One region of the Dorea sp. BIOML-A1 genome, then DNA from elsewhere that is predicted to be linked to it. Evidence: predicted binding sites of a transcription regulator. Region 1 holds the regulator's gene; the other holds the start of a gene.
The links. The regulator HrcA, encoded in region 1, represses chaperone genes, less so after heat shock. The targets are predictions, from matches to a motif close to TGTTAGCACTCNNNNNNNNNGAGTGCTAACA.
Positions count from the first base shown of each region.

Region 2: GT508_RS05915 (Hsp20/alpha crystallin family protein) is a predicted target of HrcA. The motif match lies at 1,904-1,934, and genes of this name have one in related genera.

Region 1 covers NZ_WWSA01000042.1:4,416-8,020, forward strand. The annotation lists gene GT508_RS13175 (replication-associated recombination protein A) at 1-1,093, shown strand, start outside; gene hrcA (heat-inducible transcriptional repressor HrcA) at 1,252-2,307, shown strand; gene grpE (nucleotide exchange factor GrpE) at 2,344-2,946, shown strand; gene dnaK (molecular chaperone DnaK) at 3,002-3,605, shown strand, end outside.
Region 2 covers NZ_WWSA01000010.1:42,738-46,342, reverse strand. The annotation lists gene GT508_RS05920 (DnaJ C-terminal domain-containing protein) at 149-1,162, opposite strand; gene GT508_RS05915 (Hsp20/alpha crystallin family protein) at 1,273-1,725, opposite strand; gene GT508_RS05910 (ABC transporter ATP-binding protein) at 2,103-3,605, opposite strand, start outside.

The sequences.
Region 1 (3,605 bases):
CAGTGCGGAATTTACCCAGATCAATGCAACGACTGCGGGTAAAAAAGATATGGAAGAAGTGATTGCCAAGGCAAAAGAGATGCAGGGAATGTACCGGAAGAAGACCATCCTGTTCGTAGATGAGATCCACAGATTTAATAAAGGACAACAGGATTATCTGCTTCCGTTTGTGGAGGATGGTACGATCATCCTGATCGGTGCAACGACGGAAAATCCGTATTTTGAAGTAAATGGGGCGCTGCTTTCCAGATCGAGCATTTTTGAGTTGCAGCCGCTTGCGAAAGAAGATATTAAGACGCTGATCACGAGGGCGGTCTATGACACGGTAAAAGGCATGGGAAGTTATCAGGCAGTGATAGAGGAAGATGCATTGGAATTTCTTGCAGATATTTCCGGCGGGGATGCCAGAAGTGCATTGAATGCGGTTGAGCTTGGTATCCTGACAACAGAACGAGGGGCAGACGGAAAGATTCACATAACACTGGATGTTGCATCCGAATGTATTCAGAAACGGGTAGTCAAATACGATAAGACCGGGGATAATCATTACGATACGATCTCTGCATTTATCAAAAGTATGCGGGGTTCTGATCCGGATGCGGCAGTGTATTATCTTGCAAAAATGCTGTATGCAGGAGAAGATATCAAGTTCATAGCCAGGCGTATTATGATCTGTGCATCGGAAGACGTCGGAAATGCAGATCCGATGGCACTTACGGTAGCAGTATCTGCGTCTCAGGCGGTCGAAAGGATCGGTATGCCGGAAGCACAGATCATCCTTTCACAGGCAGTCACTTATGTAGCGACTGCTCCAAAGAGTAATGCCGCATGCAATGCAATTTTTGATGCAATGGCAAGTGTGAAACGCACAAAGACAACGGTTCCGTCACATCTGCAGGATGCGCACTATAAAGGGGCGCAGAAGCTTGGACATGGTACAGGGTATAAATATGCCCATGATTATCCACATCATTATGTAGAACAACAATATCTTCCGGACGAGATCGCCGGAGAAAAATTCTATGTGCCGAGTGAGAATGGGCATGAGAGGGAGATTAAAGAGTGGATGCAGTATATTCGGAAGAATCAGTAATTCCGGGATGTTATTTATTGACCGGAGTATCCTCTTTCTAAAAAATATCTAAACAGTGTTGACAAAAATATGCGGGAGTGCTATCTTAATAGTCGAAAGGTGTTAGCACTCAGATATAAAGAGTGCTAATAACCTAAAGCCGAAAGGAGGAGGTACCGGTGATAAATCATGAAGAACTGAGTGAAAGAAAACTGAAAATACTTCATGCAGTCATTCAGAATTATCTGGAGACGGGAGAACCGGTTGGTTCCAGAACAATTTCCAAATATACGGATCTGAATTTAAGTTCAGCAACGATTCGTAATGAGATGGCTGATCTGGAAGAGATGGGATATATCATCCAGCCTCATACGTCAGCAGGACGTATTCCTTCGGACAAAGGATACAGGCTCTATGTAGACATGCTGATGGAGGAGAAAGAGCAGGAATTAAATGAGATGCAGGAGCAGATGCTTGATAAGGCTGACAAGATGGATCAGCTTCTGAAACAGGCGGCAAGGGTTCTTGCAACGAATACGAATTATGCAACGATGGTTTCCACTCCGATGAACAATTCGAATAAGATTAAGTTCATTCAGTTGTCTATGGTAGATGAGGAACAGGTGATTGCAGTTATTGTACTGGGCGGCAATGTGATCAAGAACAAGATCATCAACATTGACGAACCGATCAGTAATGAGAATCTGCTGAAGTTAAACATGCTGCTGAATACAACACTCAACGGCATGGCGATTGAAGAGATCAACCTGGGTCTGATCGCCAGATTGAAAGAGCAGGCAGGAATCCACAGTCAGGTAGTCGGATATGTTCTGGATGCAGTTGCGGATGCCATTCATCTGGATGATGACATGCAGATTTATACAAGCGGTGCAACGAACATTTTTAAATATCCGGAGCTGAGTGATAACCAGAGTGCACAGGAGATCATCAGTGCATTTGAAGAAAAACAGCAGTTATCCGAGCTGGTAACCCAGACCCTGGCAAAGGAAGACAATACCGGAATCCAGGTATATATCGGTGATGAGACGCCGGTACAGACCATGCGGGACTGCAGTGTGGTAACCGCAACGTATGAGCTGGGAGATGGTATGAAAGGAACGATAGGAATTATCGGACCGAAACGTATGGATTATGAGCATGTTTTAAAATCTATGAAGCGTCTCCAGACAGAACTGGATCAGATGTTTCATAAGAATGATAGAAAGGTGGAATAACCCTTGGAGAATAAGCAGGAAAAAAGCCAGGAAGATATGGTAAAAGAAGCTGTGGAAGAAGCCAAAAAGTCTGCAGCTGAGACTGAATCTGCAGAAGCTGAGGCGGAGGAGACAGAAGAAACTTCCGAAGAAGCCGGAAGCGAAGAAGCCAAAGAGGATGCAGAAAAGAAAACTGGCAAAAAATTATTTGGTAAAAAGAAAGATAAAAAGGACGAGAAGATAGAAGAACTGACAGATAAGCTTACTCGTCAGATGGCAGAGTTTGATAACTTCCGCAAACGTACAGAAAAGGAAAAGTCCCAGATGTATGAAGTTGGAGCGAAAGATATCATAGAAAAGATTCTTCCGGTTGTAGATAACTTCGAAAGAGGATTAGATGCGGTAAAGGAAGAAGAAAAAGAAGATCCGTTCGTTCAGGGAATGGAAAAGGTATACAAACACCTTGTTACCACACTTGAAGGAATAGAGGTGAAGCCTATTGAAGCAGTAGGTCAGCCGTTTGATCCGAATTTCCACAATGCGGTGATGCATGTGGAAGACGAAAACTTTGGTGAAAATATTGTTGCCGAAGAATTTCAGAAAGGTTACACATACCGTGATTCGGTCGTAAGACACAGCATGGTAAAAGTAGCAAACTAGAAACAAGCATATTCACAATTATCAGAATAAAGAATAATACAGGAGGAAATTTATCATGGGTAAAATTATAGGTATTGACTTAGGAACAACAAACAGTTGCGTAGCCGTAATGGAAGGTGGACAGCCGACAGTTATCGCCAACACAGAAGGCGCAAGAACAACACCATCTGTAGTTGCATTTACAAAGACTGGTGAGCGTCTTGTCGGAGAACCTGCAAAACGTCAGGCAGTAACAAATGCAGAGAGAACAATCTCTTCTATCAAGAGAGAGATGGGAACCGACTATAAGGTAACAATTGAAGATAAGAAATATTCTCCACAGGAGATTTCAGCAATGATCCTTCAGAAATTGAAAGCAGATGCAGAAGGATACCTCGGAGAGAAAGTAACAGAGGCTGTTATCACAGTACCTGCTTACTTCAACGATGCTCAGCGTCAGGCAACAAAGGATGCTGGTAAGATCGCCGGTCTTGATGTAAAACGTATCATCAACGAGCCGACAGCAGCAGCACTTGCATATGGACTTGACAACGAGAAAGAACAGAAGATCATGGTATATGACCTTGGTGGTGGTACATTCGATGTATCAGTTATCGAGATTGGTGACGGAGTTATCGAAGTATTATCTACAGCCGGTAACAACAGACTTGGTGGAGATG
Region 2 (3,605 bases), on a different contig from region 1:
AAATACAGATTCTTTGTCCTAATTCTTTTATTATAATTCTTTCTAAAGAGAGCGTCAATACAGAAAAAAATGCATCCTTCTACCTTCCGGATCCAAGCTGGATTCTTCTGATAAAACAATGCATTTATTCTATATTTATATTTAAAATTTATGCTGCTCCCCGGCTTCCGTTCCTGCATGCAGCTTCAAATTCTTTTAATTTTCTCTTAGCTTCGTTACTGAGATTCTTTGGTACATCTATCTGAACAGTCACATACTGATCTCCATATCTTCCTGCATCCTTCATAGACACGATTCCTTTACCTTTTAGCCGGATCTTCGTTCCGGACTGCGTTCCCGGATTGATCTTGCAGACCACTCTTCCGGTAAGTGTCTGTACCACTGCTTCTCCTCCCAGCACTGCTGTAGTAAACGGAATCGTGACTTTTGAATATACATCCATATCTTTTCGTTCGAATCCCGGACGTTTACCGACTCTGACTTTTAATAACAGATCTCCTGCTTTACCTCCGGACACTCCCGGCATTCCTTTTCCTCTCAGACGGATGCTTTTTCCGTCGCTGATACCTGCCGGAATATGCACTTTCAATGATTTTCCTGCCACATTGCTGCCCTGTGCATCTGACAGCCGGATAACTTTATCTCCACCGAATGCAGCCTCATCAAATGTTACATCTATTTCAGCTGTCACATCGGAACCATCCTGCCGGAAATTTCCGCCACCGCTAAATCCTTTTCCGAATCCTTCAAATCCGTGAAAGCCACTTCCTGCTCCTTCCGAGAATCCACCGCCGAATATATTCTTCAGGATGTCATCCATATCGCCGCCTTCAAAATGATATTCATGAAAACTCCCATTCGGTCCGTTATAGCTATAGGTGCCGCCTCCCGGTTCACTTCCATAACCGTAAGCTCCACTGCCCCCGGCACTGCCGTCAAAAGCTGCGTGGCCAAACTGATCATACAATTTCTTTTTTTCCGGATCACTCAGCACATTATAGGCTTCCGTTGCTTCCTTGAACTTCTCTTCCGCCTGTGCATTTCCGGCATTGGTATCCGGGTGGTATTTCTTGGCCAGTTTACGATATGCTCTTTTGATCGTTCCCTTGTCTGCACTCCTGCTGATTCCAAGAACATCATAATAATCTCTTTTTGCCGCCATTGTTCTCCCTCCCGTCATTTGCTTTTCTATATGTGTTTTTATGATATGATACCCCACAGGCTCAATACCTGTGGGGTACCATCACTCTTTTTTATGTCTATGAGCTTTCATTAACCTTCAATTGAAATGTAATGTTTCTTCTCTTCTACCGGTTTTGCTTCCTCTTTCGGAACACTGAATGAAAGGATTCCACTTTCATATTTCGGATGTACATCCTCTACCGTTACATGTTTTCCTACATAGAAGCTTCTGCTCATGCTGCCCGCATAACGTTCTTTTCTGATATAGTTACCTTTCTTATCTTCCTCGTCTTTATCCAGTCCTTTAGCTGCACTGACGGTAAGTACACCGTCTTTCAGTTCCATCTGGATCTCATCTTTCTTAAATCCCGGAAGATCAATATCAATCTCGTATGCATTTCCGGTCTCTTTTACATCTGTCTTCATCAGATTCTTAGCATGTTTTCCATACAGTTCTTTGTCGACATTCGGAAATGTCGGGAATGAAAAATCATCCATAAAGTCATCAAATAAGTTTTCTCCAAAAATACTAGGCATCATCATAAGTCATATCTCCTTCCAAATGATAAAAAATATATTATTTGCACGTTCGGAGAATTCCGAGGTGTTGTTTACTAAAACTTCAGGATTCCAGATTTCAAATCATCTATGAATGCTGTCTGCTTCATATCTTTGATTCTTTTTCTCTCTTCCTTTGTTCTATTTGTACTATAGCACCTAATATTAGCACTGTCAACACTTGAGTGCTAATTTTTTGAGATTTTTTTTGCAAACCTTGATTCCAACGGTTTTCAGTGCTTTTTCCATATTACTTTATTGAATATCCCTCATTCTGCCTATATAAGTGAAACTTAACGAAACTTAAATTAAATCTCTTTCAGACAATTCAATTTGGATATTCACCAACTGTGGATTATTTCTCAGTGCACCAGTTTCCAGCTTACCGCCTGCTGCCTTGCATCCACAAATCTCTTATAAATACCTTCCTGCTTCATTAGTTGCTCATGTATTCCCTGCTGCACAATTCGTCCTTTGTCAACAACCACAATCTGGTCTGCATGTCTGACTGTTTTTAATCTGTGGGCAATCATAATAATCGTTTTTTCCTTTGTAAGTGCATCTACTGCATCCATCAGCTCCTTTTCATTCTCCGGATCAACATTTGCCGTTGCTTCATCCAATATGACGATTGGCGCATCCTTCATAATCGCTCTGGCTATCGAAATACGCTGCTTCTCACCACCGGAAAGTGTGGCTCCTCCTTCTCCGATCACTGTGTTGTATCCATTCGGAAGTTTGCTGATGAAATCATGACAACATGCTTTCTTCGCCGCTTCCACCACTTCCTCATGACTTGCATCCTGGCGTCCGAATTTAATATTATTCTCAATGGTGTCTGCGAACAAATACACCGACTGAAATACAAATGAGAAATTACTCATCAGACTGTTCATGCTGTAGTCTTTTACATTCACGCCTCCAAGTGTCACTTCCCCGGAATCCACATCCCAAAATCTGGCAATCAGATTGCAAAGTGTTGATTTTCCTCCACCAGATGGTCCAACGATTGCTGTCGTCGTTTTCTGCGGAATAGAGAGCGATATATCATCAATGATCTTCCGTTTGTCATAAGAAAACGAAACACTAGAAAGTCTGATATCGTAATTTTCCGGCTGTATTTCTTTACCGTCGATATCCATGGTATCCAGCTCCAATATTGCATTTGCTTTATCTACACATACGCTTACCACATGTAAAAGAGATGAATAATTCCCTGCACATTCCAGACTGGCATAAAGCATAAATGCTGAGATTGTCATACCAATTGCATAGACCGCACTCATAGTTCCATTAATATAAAAATATGCACTGCACGCTACGATTACCGCACCTGTGATTTTTGTTATGACGCTTTGCAGAAAATGATAGGGCACAAACAGCATTTCCATCTTTGTATTGATCTTTTCACATGCTTCATTTGCATCATTTAATCTTTTCGCCTGTTTTCCAAGCAGATTGTATGATTTTACTTCTGATATTCCTTGCAGATACTCCATGATCTGGTTTACAAGCTCTGTATCGCATACCACTTTTTGCTCTGAATCTTTTTTACCCGCATTCTGCATCACAGAATTGACCCCAAAGAAAAAAAATACTCCTGCTGCAGCGATCAGTCCAATTCTCCAGTCAAAAATAAACAGCATAAGAATGATCATTGATGTTTCCAGAATTCCCTGCATGGTCAGCATGACCACTCTCGCAGCCACATCGCCAAGTATTTCCATTGTATTGGTTGTAATAGAAGAAATTTCCCCGATACTATTGGAATTAAAATATCCCATCGGCAGATAGCGCAGATGCTCTGCAATCTTGATTCTCATAAAAGCACTTGCATTATATCCACCTTCTGTCTGAAGCACTGT